Linked DNA regions of Hydrogenovibrio crunogenus. The protein of the gene in region 1 interacts with the protein of each later gene in a pairwise test. Links are inferred from orthologs where the notes say so. Each region holds a gene or a part of one and is shown on either strand. Other genes may lie near its edges.

Region 1 (3,235 bases):
GCTGGCTTTTTTTTCAACTTCCATCGCTCATTCATAGAAAACTCCTATCAGGTTGATACGTGTTTGCCATCATTTGGAAGTAGTCTTGTAACCAAGCCTGTACTCTCATTAATTGAGATTGTTCTTCCTCTAATAAGCGGCTGAACAAAGCATGGTCTTCCTGAGCGCCCATATTGGCACAATATTGAGTGGCTTCTGTGTAAAGTTGAATCAGTGCGATTTCACGCTCTTCACAACTTTTCAAGGCTTCTGCAATATTATTGGCACTACCAGCGGGTCTTAACACACTACCTGCTGGCAAAGCACCTTGTGCTACCATACGATCGGTAATCAAATTTGCATGTTGGAATTCTTCATTCGCTAATGTAACAAAGCCTTCTGCATACGAAATTTCTTGTCGGAACTTTGCCAACGAAGCTTGTGCGAGATAATGCTGACCTGCTGTGAATTCCAGGCTAAGGGCACGTCCTAAATATCCTAAGATCTGACTGTTTGCTACAGACGTTTGAGCTTGAGGTATTCTTGGGTGTGCACCCGCACCTGGCATGACACTTCCTGGCATTCTTGATGAATAACGCATGTCCCTCTCCTGGTACCTTAAATTGGAGGTTAAAAAATTATAACCTCCCTAAAAATAGCTTAGCTTCGGTCAGCTGAACTGTTACCTAATGTTAAAACAGGTTCAACTTCTTTGTGTGGGCGAGCAATGATGTGTGCTGCAACTAGACCGTCACCAACACGTTCGCAAGCGTCTGCACCAGCACGAACCGCTGCGTTTACCGCACCTGTTTCACCGCGAACCAAAACAGTAACGTATCCGCCACCAACAAATTCACGGCTAACTAAGCGAACTTCTGCTGCTTTAGTCATTGCATCCGCAGCTTCAATTGCTGGAACCAAACCGCGTGTTTCGATCATACCTAAAGCAATTCCGTATTCTGTACTCATGATTTTTTCTCCTTATAGAAAAAGTCTTATTTCTTTTCCATTGTTAAAACAGGCTCAACTTCTTTGTGAGGGCGAGCAATGATGTGTGCTGCAACAAGACCGTCACCTACACGTTCACAAGCATCAGCACCAGCACGAACCGCTGCGTTTACCGCACCTGTTTCACCGCGAACCAAAACTGTGACATAACCGCCACCAACAAACTCACGGCTTACCAAGCGAACTTCTGCTGCTTTAGTCATAGCATCTGCTGCTTCAATTGCAGGTACCAAACCACGAGTTTCAATCATTCCTAATGCAATTCCATATTCCGTACTCATCACATTTCTCCTTTAAAGAAAATTAATTATTTCTGTTCCATTGTTAAAACTGGTTCCACTTCTTTGTGTGGGCGAGCAATGATGTGCGCTGCGACTAGTCCGTCACCTACACGTTCACAAGCATCAGCACCAGCACGAACCGCTGCGTTTACCGCACCTGTCTCACCACGAACCAATACAGTGACATAACCACCACCAACAAATTCACGGCTTACCAAGCGAACTTCAGCTGCTTTAGTCATAGCATCTGCTGCTTCAATTGCTGGCACCAAACCACGGGTCTCAATCATGCCTAGGGCAATACCGTAATCACTCATAACTTTCTCCTTCGAGTTGCTCACTTTAAATTTAAAACTTACTTCTGTTTTGGCTGCCAGTCATCAATGATGCCGCCAACCGTTAAATCTGTTAATAATCTTTTGTCTCCTGCTGCATCTCGTGCTGCAGAATTCGCGATGGTAAAAACCCAGTCACCATCTTTTGTGCCTACCGGATCCATCGCTACAAATAGTTCACCCGTTTCTGAAGTCAGCGCTTTTAAAGGAAGGTGTCCCAAATCCTCTAAGCGACTGGTCAGAACCAACTGTTTTTTAACTTGTAGTATCTGCATCTTGTGGTACTTCCCATTTATCGATAATGCCCACTATTGTGAGATCGCTAGGGTAACCTTTAACGCCGGTTGCATCACGTGCCGCCGAACTACCACAACAAATGACCCAATCACCTGGTTTACAACCTACCGGATCTACCGCAACTTGAGGCGTGCCTCCATCCTTTTCTCGCACAACTAATAGAGGTTTATGCTCCATCATCGAAATACGATTTGTTGAAACGAGGGTTTTATCAACTTTATAAATTTTCAAGCTTCACCTCCCTTCTATGCGGTTCTTTGCTTGGCCGATAAATCCGCCAGGCCTGGTAATTTTTCAGCTGGTTTACAGCTGGTAAAATCTCTTAATGTCGGTAACGTTTGCAATAAGCCCGGTGCCGACAATTCTTGATAGCGATTGTGCAATGCCTTCTCAATACGTAAAGCCTTTGCCTCAGCTCTATCTTTAGAGCCTGGTACGCGACCGTCATAATCACAGCGGATAATGATTGGAATCGGTAATCCTTTTTTGACATTCAAGCCTTTAAAAATCTTGATTCCGACATCCACGTCATTTACACCTTCCTCAACCGTATCAAGAAAACTGTAATAACTCAGGTTACGTAATTGCACTTCTTCAAAGCCGTTACCAATACCGATAAATCTCTCAGCATGGCCTATGTCGCTGTAACAACCATTCTCATATTGATTCACATAAGCAATCTGAGAAAAATTATTTCCAATCAACCAGCTCAACAATTTAACCAACTCTGGTTGTGGTGCGGTTGATCCAAGAGCTTGGTTACAAGCAAGGATGGCATTTTCCAACGTTTGCTTGGCCTCCGTATCAGATAAACTTGCTGTGATCTGATATAGCTGCTCCGTTTCAACATAACGATCCAAACAGACTTCACCACTCGCATTCGGGATATGCACCTTCATGCTGTCATCATCTGTGTTCAACCCTAGTAATAGAGTTTGAACCGTTGACCCGCAACCAAAACGGTTTTCAATCGCTTGTTTAAAATCTTTTAGTTTTTGTAAAGCCGCTTGCGCCGCTTTATGGTCATCACTCCCATGAGCTGCACACCCTTGATGTGTCGGGTCTGCCTTAGAAAAGTGATACACCGCAATCTTTAAGTAACGTGTAGGTTCATCAGCCAAATTTGGCTCACCTTCACGAAATCTCGTGTGTTCTATAAACACCCAGTTTCTAACACTTTCGCTGACATCAAACATGACGCCTGCATGTGCCTTACGTCTTGCTAAGGCATAAGGTAAGCGGAGTACGTAACTTAAAATGTGTGCCAAACGTCCATCTGCACAAGGAGCAATTCCTACTGCATGGAAGCCAGCTTCTTTAAAAATACGCTCTGCT
Region 2 (3,307 bases), 340 kb from region 1 along the record:
GTTGATGTAATTCTGACGGTAGGGGGCGCTTCGGTAGGAGAAAAGGACTTTATGAAATCATCTTTAGCTGCTTGTCACTCTTTCTGGACATGGAAGCTTAATATGAAACCTGGTAAACCTTTCTCCATGGCAATTTCTCAGCAAACCAGTATTCTTGCTTTGCCGGGTAATCCCTTGGCGGCTTTCATGACCTTTCAAGCATTGGTCACCCCTTTTATTCGAAAACAAGCCGGTATAAAGGAATGGCAAATTAAGCCTGCAAAAAGGGTACTTGCCAGTGACCTTAAAATGAACCATGACTGTTTGGTCTGGTGTCAGGTGAGGGAAACAGAGCAAGGGGTCAAGCCGATTTTAAATGTCTCAACAAGCCAGATTATGAATTTGGTTGAATCAGGCGGTTATATCCGAATCGACCCAAACCAAACCTATCAGGCAGGCGACATTGTTGATTTTTGGGTGAATCCGTAATGATTGGCGTGCTTATTCTAGCCGGTGGGGAGGGCAGGCGAATGGGTGGGCAGGACAAAGGTTGGTGTGTCCGAAACAACAAAGCTTTTATCGAAGTGGTGTTGCAACAAATTCAACGACAAGCAGAGAGGGTAACTCAAACAGTTACGATCGTCATTAGTGCAAACCGGAATTTATCTGATTATTCAAATTTAGGCCCCCCTGTCGTTTCAGATATCCGGCCGGGGTACTGTGGCCCTTTGGCGGGTATTGAAGCAGTTATGAATGAACCTTCCTTGTCACATATTAATCGTTGGATCACTTGGCCAGTAGACTCTTTAAACATTCCTGACCATTATTTATTGCACATGCTGGCTCTGGAATCAGAAGTATCTTTTATCTCACAACATCGTCGTGCGCATTATGCACATTTGTCTATCTCGAAGGAATTAAAGAATTCCCTGTCATCCTATTTAGATTCGAAGCGCAATTCAATAAAAGGATGGTTACAAAGTATTTCACATAGTGGCGGAGAAGTGCATGAAGTCGATATTTCTTCCTATATGTCTATTACCAATTACAACCATTTTGACACAGTCAATGAGCACCGTGAAATGGAGAATAATTTGATGTTGCGTTGATTTTAAATCATTTTTTATCAACTCCTGTGGTCACCGCTTTAAAATCCTTAACTGAGATATTTTTTTAAAGCCTTTTTAACCGTAATTTGCCTTTGACTCGCCCTTATTGGTCAAGTAAGATTATGGTTTTTAACTGTCTAGGCCTAACTCAAACACATGAGCAAAATAGTAGATTTAAAAGGCTCTATCCTTTCTTTAACGGTTTTAAACCTTTTTTCAGATCAAATTGACGAAACGAAAAAAGCCATAGCGGCAAAAATAGAACAAGCACCGGACTTTTTTGTGGGGATTCCGATTGTACTCGAACCTCAAATGACATTGAAAGATCCCACCTTTTTGGCGCTGCTAGTGGAGTATTTAACGCAGCTTCAAATGATTCCCATCGGTATTCGAACCGAAGACGAAGCCATTAAAGAGCAGGCCGAATATGCAGGCCTGGCTATTTTTCCGAGAGAAAAACCGAAAACACGTCCTAAAAGAACCAAAGAAGAACCTGAAAAAGGCGGTTTAAAATCAGCTTTAATGGTAAAAAATTCCGTGCGTTCTGGACAACAAATCTATGCTAAGGATCGAGACCTGATTGTTATGGGGTCAATCAATCCAGGCGCTGAAGTGGTGGCTGATGGACATGTACATGTTTTTGGTAAAGTGATGGGCAAAGTGTTTGCAGGGTCGTCTGGCGATACGCAGGCTAAGATTTTTGCAAAACAGTTGAATCCCGAGCTGGTGTGCATTGCCGGAATGTATCAATTGTCAGAAGACATTGACGAGTCATTTAAAAACGGGTTTGTTGAAATCAGCTTAGCCGATGGGAAGTTGGTCTTTAACCCAGATTTACTGGATTAATTTTTAAGGCAGAGTAATTTTACGCAGCGTAAAATACTCAGTTATAATTCTATCATTAAGGTCTTTCATTATATTGATGGGACCCTGTTTTAAAATTCGAGGAGAAGCTTAGGTGTCACGTGTAATCGTCGTAACCTCAGGAAAAGGTGGTGTGGGCAAGACCACTACGAGTGCAAGTATTTCAGCTGGTTTGGCTTTAAAAGGCTATAAAGTTGCGGTCATCGATTTTGATGTTGGTTTACGTAACTTAGATTTGATCATGGGATGTGAACGCCGCGTTGTTTATGACTTTGTGAACGTGGTTCAAGGCGAAGCGACTTTAAATCAAGCGTTAATTCGAGACAAACGAATTAAAAACCTTTATATCTTGGCGGCTTCACAAACGCGTGATAAAGATGCTTTAACTCAAGACGGCGTTGGAAAAGTTATTGATGACTTAAAAGAAGACGGCTTTGATTTTATCATTTGTGATTCTCCTGCGGGGATCGAAAAAGGGGCTCAGTTAGCCTTGTATTTTGCGGATGAAGCCATCATCGTTACGAATCCGGAAGTGTCTTCTGTACGCGATTCCGATCGTATCTTAGGGATTTTACAAGCGAAATCCAAACGTGCTGAGGGGGGGGGTGAACCGATTATCGAGCACCTTGTTTTAACCCGCTATAACCCAAGCCGGGTTGAGACAGGAGAAATGTTGTCGGTTGAAGATGTGACTGACTTGCTTAACATTAAACTGTTAGGAGTCATTCCGGAATCCGAACAAGTATTGAACGCTTCTAACTCTGGACAGCCTGTTATTTTAGAGGAAGATTCTGATGCGGCGCATGCCTATATGGATGTCGTTGATCGTTTCTTGGGCGAAGAAAAAGAACATCGCTTCTTGATTGCCGAAAAGAAAGGCCTTTTCAAAAAAATATTTGGGAAGTAAGTTATGGCATTATTAGACTATTTACTCGGACAAAAGAAAAAGAAGTCGGCAAATCTTGCAAAGGATCGTTTGCAGATTTTACTTGCGCATGAACGCTCAGAACGCAGTGCTCCAGAGTACTTGCCTAAGATGCGTGAGGAAATTCTGGCGGTCATTTCAAAGTATGTCACCATTGACCAGGAACAGTTACAAATTTCAATTGATGAAGCCAATGGATTTGAAGTATTGGAATTGAACTTAGTGTTACCAGATAAATAAAGTTCACGCAATATCGAAAAGTCACAAAAAAACCGCCAGGCCTGGCGGTTTTTTATATTTACAGCAAAGCAAATGAAGCCAACTGGCTTTATAAATTAACGGCCCTGGTATTGGATTTTAACTAAGGCTCCAAAGATAGGGTGGTCAAAATAATGCAACTCTCCAGACTTAACTTTTCGGGCTTCTTGCA

What was found.
Region 2: the proteins of GHNINEIG_RS04480 (region 1) and minC interact in binary tests that used the Escherichia coli proteins (3 or more experiments, as listed by UniProt). The link is inferred for Hydrogenovibrio crunogenus from one-to-one orthologs.

What each region holds. Positions count from the first base shown.
Region 1 is NZ_CP032096.1:942,552-945,786, reverse strand. What follows is about bases 252-3,160. They hold GHNINEIG_RS04480 (carboxysome peptide B), read right to left. Parts: upstream 1,879-3,160; coding sequence 1,624-1,878; downstream 252-1,623. Other genes in these bases: GHNINEIG_RS04470 (carboxysome shell carbonic anhydrase), read right to left, coding at 2,146-3,160; GHNINEIG_RS04475 (carboxysome peptide A), read right to left, coding at 1,859-2,131; GHNINEIG_RS04485 (BMC domain-containing protein), read right to left, coding at 1,295-1,585; GHNINEIG_RS04490 (BMC domain-containing protein), read right to left, coding at 975-1,268; GHNINEIG_RS04495 (BMC domain-containing protein), read right to left, coding at 640-948. In the rest of the region: GHNINEIG_RS04505 (4a-hydroxytetrahydrobiopterin dehydratase), read right to left, coding at 1-35; more of GHNINEIG_RS04500, read right to left, coding at 32-251; more of GHNINEIG_RS04470, read right to left, coding at 3,161-3,235. UniProt on the Escherichia coli protein: Probably forms vertices in the bacterial microcompartment (BMC) dedicated to ethanolamine degradation. It may be involved in transporting positively charged molecules into and out of the BMC.
Region 2 is NZ_CP032096.1:1,283,440-1,286,746, forward strand. Bases 109-3,089 are described here. They hold minC (septum site-determining protein MinC), read left to right. Parts: upstream 109-1,244; coding sequence 1,245-1,934; downstream 1,935-3,089. Other genes in these bases: GHNINEIG_RS06130 (molybdopterin molybdotransferase MoeA), read left to right, coding at 109-468; mobA (molybdenum cofactor guanylyltransferase), read left to right, coding at 468-1,088; minD (septum site-determining protein MinD), read left to right, coding at 2,047-2,859; minE (cell division topological specificity factor MinE), read left to right, coding at 2,863-3,089. Also shown: more of GHNINEIG_RS06130, read left to right, coding at 1-108; more of minE, read left to right, coding at 3,090-3,117; GHNINEIG_RS06155 (peptidoglycan binding protein CsiV), read right to left, coding at 3,213-3,307. UniProt on the Escherichia coli protein: Cell division inhibitor that blocks the formation of polar Z ring septums. Rapidly oscillates between the poles of the cell to destabilize FtsZ filaments that have formed before they mature into polar Z rings. Prevents FtsZ polymerization.